DNA from 4 places in the Romboutsia sp. LXY-2 genome. Region 3 is predicted to be linked to each of the others. Evidence: riboswitches for the same ligand, from Rfam matches in the RefSeq annotation. Region 3 holds a riboswitch; each other region holds the start of a gene.
The links. Region 3 has a riboswitch for S-adenosylmethionine ahead of ACI48P_RS16375 (methionine ABC transporter ATP-binding protein). Riboswitches for the same ligand answer to the same signal wherever they lie in the genome.
Positions count from the first base shown of each region.

Region 1: it holds a riboswitch for S-adenosylmethionine, as region 3 does, so the genes downstream of both, metK (methionine adenosyltransferase) here and ACI48P_RS16375 (methionine ABC transporter ATP-binding protein) in region 3, are expected to answer to the same signal.
Region 2: it holds a riboswitch for S-adenosylmethionine, as region 3 does, so the genes downstream of both, ACI48P_RS05745 (O-acetylhomoserine aminocarboxypropyltransferase/cysteine synthase family protein) here and ACI48P_RS16375 (methionine ABC transporter ATP-binding protein) in region 3, are expected to answer to the same signal.
Region 4: it holds a riboswitch for S-adenosylmethionine, as region 3 does, so the genes downstream of both, ACI48P_RS15690 (methionine ABC transporter ATP-binding protein) here and ACI48P_RS16375 (methionine ABC transporter ATP-binding protein) in region 3, are expected to answer to the same signal.

Region 1 covers NZ_JBKFGI010000015.1:104,376-107,590, reverse strand. Annotated here, with positions in the region: gene mreB (rod shape-determining protein MreB) at 1-250, shown strand, start outside; gene yyaC (spore protease YyaC) at 344-853, opposite strand; SAM riboswitch class I at 1,212-1,317, shown strand; gene metK (methionine adenosyltransferase) at 1,464-2,657, shown strand; gene recD2 (SF1B family DNA helicase RecD2) at 2,773-3,215, shown strand, end outside.
Region 2 covers NZ_JBKFGI010000003.1:16,760-19,974, reverse strand. Annotated here, with positions in the region: gene ACI48P_RS05750 (two-component regulator propeller domain-containing protein) at 1-192, opposite strand, end outside; gene ACI48P_RS05745 (O-acetylhomoserine aminocarboxypropyltransferase/cysteine synthase family protein) at 490-1,788, opposite strand; SAM riboswitch class I at 1,872-1,977, opposite strand; gene ACI48P_RS05740 (L,D-transpeptidase) at 2,086-2,559, opposite strand; gene ACI48P_RS05735 (CPBP family intramembrane glutamic endopeptidase) at 2,580-3,215, opposite strand, start outside.
Region 3 covers NZ_JBKFGI010000011.1:81,575-84,789, reverse strand. Annotated here, with positions in the region: gene ACI48P_RS16385 (hypothetical protein) at 203-841, shown strand; gene ACI48P_RS16380 (hypothetical protein) at 924-1,496, shown strand; SAM riboswitch class I at 1,682-1,790, shown strand; gene ACI48P_RS16375 (methionine ABC transporter ATP-binding protein) at 1,885-2,850, shown strand; gene ACI48P_RS16370 (methionine ABC transporter permease) at 2,843-3,215, shown strand, end outside.
Region 4 covers NZ_JBKFGI010000009.1:42,098-45,312, forward strand. Annotated here, with positions in the region: gene ACI48P_RS15680 (BCCT family transporter) at 1-186, shown strand, start outside; gene ACI48P_RS15685 (mandelate racemase/muconate lactonizing enzyme family protein) at 276-1,400, shown strand; SAM riboswitch class I at 1,659-1,765, shown strand; gene ACI48P_RS15690 (methionine ABC transporter ATP-binding protein) at 1,845-2,912, shown strand; gene ACI48P_RS15695 (methionine ABC transporter permease) at 2,872-3,215, shown strand, end outside.

The DNA.
Region 1 (3,215 bases), on a different contig from region 3:
TTTATCAGCTCACACAGTGCTTGAAAAGACACCACCAGAATTAGCAGCAGATATTAGTGACACTGGTATAATAATGACAGGTGGAGGTTCTTTATTATACGGGTTAGATAAGAGAATAGAAGAAAGTACAGGAATCAAGGTTTTATTAGCTAATGAACCTTTATCTTGTGTTGCAAAAGGAACTGGAAGTGCATTAGGTTCTCTAGATCTACTTGAAACGGGTGGAACATTTAAAAGAAGAAGAAAATAATATAAAAAAAGTCCTATTTTTATAGGACTTTTTTTATATAATGAAGGAGAGTAAGTTAATAAATAGTCTGACATTGTATTTTGATTTAGAATCTTAAGTAGCAAGCAGTAAAGATAAGGCTATAGTTTCTGCTAATTCTAGAATGAAACTAAGTCTTACATTATTAAATGAAAATTTATTATTTTCATCAATCTTATCTACTATGCCTACAATTGAATAGTTACCTATTTGAGGGAGTTTCTTGCCCACACCTTTTCCAGGCAGAATAGGGCCTTTTCTTATTTGTATATTGCCTATATTATTTTTTGATCCTAAACAGGCATCTATAGCCAAGAAGTTACCATTAGTATGAGTGTCTTTAATATAGTCTATAGATTCATATATATTTAAAGCATGAATAGGGTTATCTAGTGTACCGTAAACAGGATATTTAAAATCACTATTTTTTAACATGGTCCCAACTAAAGGTCCTAGAGCATCACCTATAGCTCGATCTGTTCCTATACAAACAACTACAGTATTTTCATCGATTATATCTTTAAGTGTCAAGCTTAACGCTTGAACCACATTTTCTTTTTTATAATTTATCTTGGCTAAATACATAGGAACACCCCCTTCAAGAAAATATATGAAATCACAGTATAAAAAAGAACCATATTTAATATGCGTTAAAATAATACCTGTACTTAGATTTTAATTTTTATGATAATTAATATTTATGCTTAGTAAAAATGACTATTAAATTTAAATATATACATAAAAAATCAATAAAGCCTTACTGTAAAACTGAGAATTATATTTATATTTATGTAGGGTATACTCTTTATAGAACTTAAAGTATTGAATGATTTGAGGTATATATGTAATAAGAAATAAGAAAAATAAATAGGTATTGACATGTAAATAAAAAAATAGTAACATAGATTTTAGTGATAAACAAAATAGAATATAAATCTTGATTACCTTATCAAGAGTGGCGGAGGGACAGGCCCTGTGAAGCCCAGCAACCACCCATATTTGGGAAAAGGTGCTAAATCCTACAAGATGAAAATCTTGAGAGATGAGGTTAGTTAATTAATATAAATATACTATGCTAATTAACCTCTTCTTAAAGTAGAAGAGGTTTTTTTATTTGTATAAGAAAATTAAGTACTCTTAACATAAGGTAAAATATAGATTATTAAATTATTTATATATTTAGGAGGAAAATATTATGGCAAGACATTTATTTACGTCAGAATCAGTTACAGAAGGTCATCCAGATAAAATATGTGACCAAATATCAGATGCAATATTAGATGCATTATTAACAAACGATCCATCAGCAAGAGTTGCTTGCGAGACTACAGTTACTACAGGATTAGTACTTGTAGCAGGTGAAATAAGTACTAATACTTATGTAGATATACCAAAGTTAGTTAGAGAAACTGTAAGAGAGATAGGATATGATAGAGCGAAGTATGGATTTGACTGTGACACATGTGCAGTAATAACTTCTATAGATGAGCAATCTGGAGATATAGCAATGGGAGTTGACGAAGCTTTAGAAAATAGAAGCGGTGAACAAACAGAAGATGAAATAGAAAAAGTAGGAGCTGGAGACCAAGGTATAATGTTCGGATTCGCATGTAATGAAACTCCGGAATTAATGCCTCTTCCAATATCTTTAGCTCATAAATTAGCAAGAAGATTAACAGAAGTTAGAAAGAATGGAACGCTAGAATACTTAAGACCAGATGGAAAGACTCAAGTTACAGTTGAATACGATGGAAACAAAGTAGTTAGAGTTCATACAATACTTATATCAACTCAACACGGAGAAGAAGTTGATAATGAAACAATAAGAAGAGACTTAATAGAGCATGTAATAAAAGCTGTTATACCTTGCGAATTACTTGATGAAGAAACTATAATATACATCAACCCAACAGGAAGATTCGTTGTAGGTGGACCACAAGGAGATACAGGTCTTACTGGAAGAAAAATAATAATAGATACTTACGGAGGATACTCTAGACATGGTGGAGGAGCATTCTCAGGAAAAGATCCAACAAAGGTTGATAGATCAGCAGCTTACGCTGCAAGATATGTAGCGAAAAACATAGTTGCTGCAGGACTTGCAGATAAGTGTGAAATAGAATTAGCTTACGCAATAGGTGTAGCTAAGCCATTATCTATATTTATAGATACTTTTGGAACAGGAAAGGTTTCAGAAGAATTATTAGTAGAATTAGTAAATAAAAACTTTGATTTAAGACCAGGTGCAATAATAAGAGACTTAGACTTAAGAAAGCCTATGTACAAAAATGTTGCTGCTTACGGACACTTTGGAAGAACTGATATAGACTTACCATGGGAAAGAACTGATAAAGCAGAAACATTAAAAAAAGAAGCACTAGGACAATAATTTTTTAAGAGGCTGAATTTTTTCAGCCTCTTTATTTTATTGCTTATAAAATGTATAATAATTACAAATTAAGAGTAATAATATAGAAGCATTATTTGTTTGTAGGAGAATATATATGGAAAGAATTGAAGGAATGATAAGTGATATAGTATTTAAAAATGAAGATAACGGATATACTATAGCTCATTTAGCAAATTCTAAGGATGAAGTTGTCATTGTAGGATGTATGCCAACATTATCAGTAGGAGAAAGTATAGAGGTAGAAGGTAAATGGATAAACCATAAAGTTTATGGGACGCAGTTTGAAGTTAATAAATTCATGCCAGTAACGCCAACTTCATTAGAAGGAATTTATGTTTATTTATCATCTGGAATGATACATGGAATAGGCGAGAAAATGGCAAAGAGGATAGTAGATAAGTTTGGAGTAAATACCCTAGACATAATACAAAATCAGCCAGAAAGACTAGAAGAAGTTGAAGGTATAGGAAATAAGAAAGTAAAGCAAATTGTTAAGAGCTATGAAGAAAATAGGGAACTTAGGAATATAATTATTGA
Region 2 (3,215 bases), on a different contig from region 3:
ATCATTAGATCCCAACCATATATATCCTTTGCTATCCTGGTAAATAGCTTGAATAGTAGATTGAGATAAACCATCATTGATAGTAATATTATTAAAATTAGTACTGTGTTGAGCATAAGAAATATTTGTATATGTTAATACAATACTTAATGAAAATATTATTGAAACTAGCGTCTTAATAAGATTAGACATAATTCCCCCTTAAATTGCATTTTTTACTATTATTTCATTTTTATTATACTATACTTGTTTGTTAATAACTACACAAAAGTAACTATATCCACACTCTTAGCTATTATTAAGCCATATATTTCATTTATAATTTATGGTAAATAATCCCTTAAAACCACCGTATTACTGCCTTTTTAACTAAATATATAAATTATATAATACACTAAAATTTTTTCACAATAAAAAGAAACTGAGAAATTTATCTCTCTCAGTTTCCTTTTGTTGTATTTATAATTATCAACAAGTTATATTGTCTATTTATAAAAGAGCTTTACTAGCCTCATTTAATGCCTGTTCTAAATCATATATTAAGTCATCTAAATCTTCTATACCTACAGAAACTCTAATCATATCAGGACTCACTCCTGCTAATTGTTGTTCTTCTTCATTTAACTGCGCATGCGTTGTACTTGCTGGATGTATAACTAAAGACTTTGCGTCTGCCACATTTGCAAGATGTGAGAAAATCTTTAGTGACTCTATAAATATCTTCCCAGCTTCAATTCCTCCTTTAATTCCAAATGTAAAAATTGAACCTGGACCCTTGGGGCAATATTTTTTGCTTAATTCATAATATTTGTTTCCCTCTAATCCGGGATAATTCACCCAGCTAACACTTGGATGATTACATAAATATTCTACAATCTTTTTTGTATTATATATGTGTCTGTCAACTCGTAAAGATAGTGTCTCTAGCCCTTGAATTAGTAAGAAAGAATTAAATGGACTTATACAAGCTCCTGTGTCTCTAAGGAGCTGAACTCTCAATTTAGTTATGTAAGCCGCCCTTCCTACATTTTTTGTGTAACTTATACCATGATAACTTGGATCTGGCTCTGTTAATACACTAAACTTTTGGCTTTTTTCCCAATCAAAATTACCGGAGTCAACTACAACTCCACCTATAGAGGTTCCATGACCCCCGATAAACTTTGTTGCCGAATGTATTACTATGTCTGCTCCAAACTCAAAAGGCCTAACAACATATGGTGTTCCAAATGTATTATCAACTATTAAAGGTATGTTATTTTCATGAGCAATTTTTGATATTGATTCAATATCAGAAACATTTATTACAGGATTTCCTATTGTTTCTATATATAGTGCTTTAGTATTTTCATTTATTGCTTTCCTAAAATTTTCAGGGTTATCAGAATCTACAAAAGTAGTATTTATACCTAGCCTTGGTAAAGTTGTAGAAAATAAGTTAAATGTTCCTCCATATAATGTGCTTGATGATACTATCTCATCTCCTGCTTGTAGAATATTTAATATAGCATAAGTAATAGCCGCTGAGCCTGATGCCACTGCTACTGCACCTACTCCACCCTCTAATAAAGCTAGTCTTTTTTCTAATACATCCGTAGTAGGATTCATAATTCTTGTATAAATATTGCCATCTTCTTTAAGTGAAAATAAATTTGCTCCATGTTCTACACTATTGAAAACATATGATGTTGTCTGATAAATTGGAAGTGCTCTTGAACCTGTAGTTGGATCTGGGCTTTGGCCACCATGTACTTGTAGTGTATCAAATTTTAATCTTCTATCCCCCATAATTTTCCCCCATTTTATTTTATAAAATAAATAAAAGCCATCATTATCAATCGATAAAAGAGGGCTTTTTATTTTAGCTTACTCTCTTATCTTTCTTATGAGAAATTCATAAGTAGGATTTAGCACCATGTAATAAATACTGGTTGCTGGGCTTCATAGGGCCTATCCCTCCACCTCTCTTAATAAGATTTCGTAATTTTATTTATTTTTATTAATTTATTGTAGTTTAGTATAATTTCAATTTCAATAATAAAAATACATTTTCCTAAATAATTATTTTTTTTAATTTAAATTATATTATTTGATTACTATGGTTGTATTGGTTGGTATATTCTCAAACATCCATTTTGCGTTACTAGTGGCTAATCTAATACATCCATGACTAATTGCTTCACCTAATCGGTCATCAGTTACATATTCTTCAGTTGAATTATATATTACTGAGTGATAATAATACTCATCTGTAATATGTGTTGCATATTTTGCAAGTGCACTACCATCAATTATTGCTGGATATTTCTCACCAGTTGCAAATACACCTGTTATTGTTGGAGTAGATGGTTTTCCAACAGTACTACTCCATTTGTATTTCATTTCCCAATCATTATCATTTTTTTCGTATATATATGTTGCCCTTTCTTTAATTGACGTTATAACTAAATAATCAGTACTACTAATAATATTATTCTCATTTACAAATTCAGTCATCTTTGAGTTAAATTTTGAATAGTTTAAATTCTTGTTATCTCTATAAACGTTAGATTTATTCATCTAATCCACCCCTTTTAATTCTAAAACAGGTACATATAACCTATTATTACTATGGATACATCTGCTATAATATGGATCGCCCATGAATTCAAAAAATTTTCAGATTTAGTATCCACATAATTAAATATTATTCCTGTAACGAATAATCCTACCAAGCATAATAAAAATATTTCAATTCTAAACCAACCTCTAAAAATACCTATATGGTATAAACTAAATAATCCTGCTGAAAAAATATATGCAAACCTTTTATATCCCATCTTATATAGATTTAAAAATATAAAACCTCTAAAAAAGAATTCTTCTAAAAATGAATTTCCAAAGCTGAAATAAGTAGTTACAAGAAGATAGTTTGCAGCTGTAATCTTTGACTTAGCTTCTAATTCTAAAAAAATAACATCCAGGTTAATCAACTTCTTAAATAATAAAAATGCTCCTATTAATATTGCTCCAGCAACTATCCCTAGACCTATCCCCATTCCTATTGTTTTTTTATCAACAAATTTTAAATTTAATCCTTCTTTAAAAGATGTCTTCTTAACTCCCTTAATCAAAATTATCTGACTTAGTGTAAACAATATTATTTTGCTAATTGTCTTAGTCAAATAATCAGCTAAAAAAACTTGTTCTATGACAAATAGCATCCCTGCGCACAG
Region 3 (3,215 bases):
GATAATGATTATTATTATATTTTATTATAACTTAATTGATAATAATTATCAATAATAAGTTACTATTTACATTTATTACTAGGTTTAAAAAAATTATTTTGAATAAATAAAAATATTATTTTTTGGAATAATAATCTAGAGTAAATAAAAAATTTAAATTATTAATTAAAATATGACCTATATATTAGAGAGGATGACAAATATGAATAGAATTAAAGGGTTAATAATTACATTAACTATAATATTTAGTGTCACAATCATAGGTTGTACACAAAATAATACTAATATTCAACCAGATACAAATAATAATAAAGAAAATACATCAGATAAAAATCAAAATACATCACAAGATGTGCAAGATAAAACTGAGAATACAGTGTCTAGTGAAGATGAATACAGAAACTTCCTAACAAAAAATTATGAAAAATATATAAAGCCGCTAGATTTTGATAAGTACGATGATTTAAAAGAAATATTAACTCATAGAGGTGAAATTGATAATATAGAATTTTTCAATGAGTACAAAACCTATTTAGAAGATAACAAAAGTAACCTAAAATCATTTGAGCAAACTATGGGAAACTTATACCTGAATGATGCAAAATTAAAAGAAATTAACGATAGTTTAGTAAAAGAATGCAAAATATATGTAAATGATTTAGAAATGCAAATAACAGCTTTAGATCAAATAGATAAGGATGTCTTATATAAAACTAATAATGAATTTATTTTATATTTAGATGAACTAATAGATAGAGACGACCTAGAGAAAAATAACTTTGAAGATAAAATTGAAGAAACTGAAAAATTATTAAATTTAAGACTAGAAGAGAATCTTTAAGGGAAAAATAGTAATAGTTACTCAATAATTGATTTGATAGGTTTATTGAGTTTACTTATAAAAAATTATTAGGAGGAAGAAAATGAACAAGAAAAAAATAATTACAGTAGGTTTAGCATTAGCATTAACTTTTAGTGCTGTAGGATGTACAAAAAAATCAACAGTAGCAACACCAGAAAAAAACACAGCAACTACAGAAGATTATTCTAGCTATTATGCTACAGGATATAAAGACTACATAGCTGGATTAGATCAATACGCTATATATTCAAATCCAGCAGATATAACAAAAGTATATGAAAATAAAGAATATCCAGGTAATGAAGCATATTTAACAGATGTTAAAACAGCTTATAAAGAAAGTAGAGATAAAATACAAGGATTTGTTGATAATATGAAAAAACAAGACAACATTTCTGATAGCGAAGTTAAGAAAATGAATGATGATTTAATAGCAGAAGGAGAAAAATTAGTTGCTGAGATAGACACTAAAATGAAGCAATTAGAAGCTATTCCTGCTGAAAGTTATACTAAAACTAAAGAAGAATTCTCTACTGTTGTTAATGAAGCAACAACAGTTAAAAATTCAGTTTCTAACTCTTTTAATTCAATGATAAAGGACATGAATGAATTCTTTGGAATTAATAAAAAATAGTAAATTATAATTTTTAATGATTATAAATTTCAAATACTGTAATCAATTTTAATGATTCTGATTGAAAATTTTACACTAAATATTATTTTTTATATAAAAATAAATATTTATGATTGACATTAAAAACTAATTGATATAATATTTAAACATATCAGAAAACAAAGAAAATATATAAAATTAAATATCTCTTATCGAGAGAGGTGGAGGGACTGGCCCTGTGAAACCCGGCAACCAGTATATGTAAATATACAATGGTGCTAAATCCTGCAACTGTTATCAGTTGGTAGATGAGTATAAATTGCTAATTAAGCCTAAGTTTATACTTAGGCTTTTATTTATTTTAAGAAAAGGGAGATTTTACTTACAAAATATATGAGGGGGAAATGACATGATAAATATTAAAAATGTAGGTAAGTATTATGGTGAGACTCAAGTACTTAAAGACGTAAGTATTGATATAAATAAAGGAGAAATATTTGGAATAATAGGTCATAGTGGAGCAGGAAAATCAACAATACTTAGATGTATAAATGGACTAGAAGATTATAAAGAAGGTAGTATACTCGTTAACAATAAAGAAGTAAAGAAGCTTAATGAAGGGGAGCTAAGGGAATTAAGAAAAGATTTAGGAATGATATTTCAACATTTCTCATTATTAGAAAGAAAAACAGTATATGAAAATATTGCATTACCACTAGAATGTTTTAAATTCTCAAAATCAGATATAAAGAAAAGAGTAACAGAACTTCTCGACCTAGTAGGATTAAGTGATAAGAAAGATGTAAAACCAAGAAATTTAAGTGGAGGTCAAAAACAAAGAGTTGCAATAGCGAGAGCATTGGCACTAAATCCAAAAGTACTTCTATGTGATGAGGCTACATCAGCACTAGATCCAAACACAACAAAATCAATATTATCACTACTTGAAGATATAAATAAAAAACTTGGAATAACTATAATAATGGTTACACATCAAATGGAAGTAATTAAGCAAATATGTACTAGAGTAGCTATTATGGAAGGTGGAGAAGTTTTAGAAATAGGAGATACAGAGGAAATCTTCTTACAAAATACTAAAGCCCTTCAAACTTTACTAGGAGAAGAAAATATAGTATTACCTAAGGGGGTAAACATAAAAATACTTTTCCCTAAAGATATATCTAATGACACAATAATTACTAATATGGCTAGAAGTTTAGATATAGATTTTTCTATAGTGTTTGGTAAGTTAGAGAAATTCAAAGACGATATACTTGGATCATTAATAATAAATATTAAGAAAGAACATAAGAGTAAGGCAATGGCTTATTTAAATAGTCAAAATATTAGATGGGAGGAGATTATAAATGACTAGTTTAAGTACATTTTTAAATGAAATGCTTTTAGACGCACTACTAGAAACCATATATATGGCTGCAATACCAACAGTACTTGCAACACTAATAGGATTTATAATAGCAGTAATCTTAGTCGTAACTGCATCAGATGGACTAAAACCAAATGAACCAATAAATAAAACTTTAGGATTTATAGTAAACACACTAAGAAGTTTTCCATTTATAATCCTTATTGTAGCCCTAATACCACTGACAAGATTAATAGTAGGAACTAGCATAGGAGAAACTGCAGCACTTGTTCCAATAACAATAGGGGCAGCACCTTTTATAGCAAGAATAATCGAAAGTGCACTAAATGAAGTAGATAAAGGGCTTATAGAAG
Region 4 (3,215 bases), on a different contig from region 3:
CCACTTAGTATGATGTTTATAAAAGCACCACTTGGAACAGTTCAAACCATGGCAATAGTAGTTACAGTCCCTCTAGTAGTAGTTTTATTACTTATGATACTTAAGCTATTTAAGTGGTTAGGTGAAGATTATGGAAAAATGTCTAGAATTACTATAGAAGAAGAAGCAGAAAGAAAAGCTGTATAATAATGCAAAATAAAACTGCTGTATCCTATAATATATGGATACAGTGGTTTAAGATAAACAACACTAATAAGAAACAAGAGGTATATGAAATGGATATCAAAATAACTGATGTTGAAGTAATATGTTTAAGAGTACCAGGATTAAATGAAGAGTGTGAATGGGGAGAAGATGCTGTAATAGTAAGAGTTCATACTAACAAAGGTATAGTAGGAGTAGGAGAGTCAGATAGCTCTCCATTAGTAATAAAATCATTAATAGAAACACCGAATTCAAATCTATATTGCTATGGCTTGAAAGATTTATTAATAGGAGAAAATCCTTTAGAAATACAAAGACTATGGGACAAAATGTACTGGGCATCAAACTATGTTGGAAGACGTGGAGCAGGAATACATGCTATGAGTGCTATAGATATAGCGTTATGGGATATAGCAGGACAATACTATGGAGTACCTGTATACATGTTATTAGGTGGTAAATATAGAGAAAAAATAAAGTGTTACGGAACATTTATACCTCATGATATACCTAAAGAAAATAAAAAGATTGTTGCAAAGCTAAGAGAAGAAGGATTTACTAGTATAAAGTTTGGTGGAGGCGTATTTGGAGATGATCCTAATACTGATTATGAAATAGTAAAAGTAGTAAGGGAAGAATTAGGCGATGATTTTGAACTGCAAATAGACCTTGCATCAAAGTGGAGAACATATGGGCACTCATTATCTATGTGTAAAAAATTAGAAGAATTTAATTTGAATTGGATAGAAGAACCAGTACTGGCTGATGATTTAAGAGGGTATGAAAAATTAGGGGCCGCTGTAACTGCAAAAATTGCTGGAGGAGAATCATTAACTACAAGGCATGAGTTTAAAAACTTCTTAGAATATGCCCAACCAAGTATAGTTCAACCAGATATAACTAGATGTGGTGGGATAAGTGAAATGAGAAAAATATATGATTTAGCAGAATCATATGGAACTAAACTAATACCACATGGATTTAGTACAGGTATATTATTAGCTGCAAGTGTACATTTTTTAGCGGCTAATGAAAATACTGATATGATGGAATATTCAAAGAGTACTAGCCCTCTATTTACAGACTTAGTTGAAAATCTAATCGAATTTAAAGATGGATACGTAGAAGTACCTAACTCTCCGGGGTTAGGTATAAAACTAAATGAAGATGTGATAGAAAAATATAGAGTATTTTAATTTGAAATATAAATATAAGTATGAAATAAAGTTTGAAATATATATAAATTAGAAATTCCATCAGTGTATATGATTTTTATAAAATATATACACTGATGAAACTTATGAAGGGCATTGATATAAAATTAATATCTATTTTATTCCAATAATTGGTAGTCTTAATATAAAATATATGGTAAAAAAATGAAATAGTTATTGACTTTTAAAAAAGCTACGAATATAATTGTTTTATAGAAAATTTAGAAAATTAAATCGGAAACCTTATCAAGAGAGATCGAGGGAATGGCCCTATGACGTCTCAGCAACCTACTAATTTTTAGTGTGGTGCTAAATCCAACAGGATTAATAATCCTGAAAGATGAGGAGAAGTATATTAATATAAACGTTAAAATCTTCTTCTCATTATGAGGAGAAGATTTTTTTTTTCGAGAAAGGGGATTTAAAATGATTTCACTTAGAAATATAAGCAAAACTTATACAACTAGCAATAACCTAGTAGATGCATTAAAAAAAGTGAATCTAGAAATAATAGAAGGGGAGATTTGTGGGATAATTGGATTTAGTGGAGCAGGTAAAAGTACATTAGTACGTTGTATAAACTTATTAGAAGTACCTACAGAGGGTGAGGTTTTTGTTGATAACCAAGAACTAACATTATTATCACCAAAAAAATTAAGAGAAGCTAGAAAAAATATAGGAATGATATTTCAGCATTTCAATTTAATGAAATCAAAAACTGTATTTAAAAACATAGCCTATCCATTAAAGGGAAGTGGATTAAGTAAATTAGAAATTGAAAAAAGAGTTAAGGAGCTTTTAGATTTAGTTGGTTTAAGTGATAAAGTAAGTAGTTATCCTAATCAATTAAGTGGAGGACAGAAACAAAGAGTGGCAATAGCTAGGGCATTAGCGAATAATCCAAAAGTTTTACTTTGTGATGAAGCTACATCAGCACTTGACCCACAGACTAGTCAATCCATACTCAATTTGCTTAAGGATATCAATAAAAGACTAGGATTAACTATAGTAATAATTACTCATGATATGAGTGTGGTAAAAGAGATTTGTGATAATGTAGTTGTTATGGAAAATGGGAGAATTGTAGAGCATGGTGATTTAATTCAGATTGTTACTAAACCTAGGCAAAAGGTAACGAAGGACTTTATAGCAACAGTATTTCAAGATAATAGAGTATATGACTTATTGGAAAATGACTATTTCATAAATGATATTAAAAAAGATGAGGTTCTGGCAAAAATAGTATTTGTAGGGCAAAACACAGGTCAGGCGTTTATGTCTAAGCTAACTAAAAACTATAAAGTAGATGCAAGTATACTGTTTGGAAATATTGAAATAGTTAAAAATACGCCGGTTGGATACCTAGTAGTTAAATTAAGCGGTAATAAAGAAAATCTAATAGGGGCATCTAAATATCTTAAAGAGAACAATATAGAAATGGAGGTTTTAAAAAATGGAAGATTTATTAATGAGTATAGTTCCCAATGTAGTTAATCTACATCAAGAAATGATAGAAGCATTATTTGAGACAATATATATGGTTTGTATTTCAGGTGTAATATCAACTATAATTGGATTTTTTATAGGAATTTCACTTGTTGTAAGTAGGGAGAATGGTATCTTAGAAAATAAACTTATAAACAATATTATAGGAAAGATAATAAATACTTTCAGATCTATTCCATTTATTATTTTGTTAGCAGCAATAATGCCTGTTACAAAGTTTATAGTTGGAACTACAATAGGTACAAAAGGAGCATTAGTTCCGCTAGTATTTGGAGCAACACCTTTTGTAGC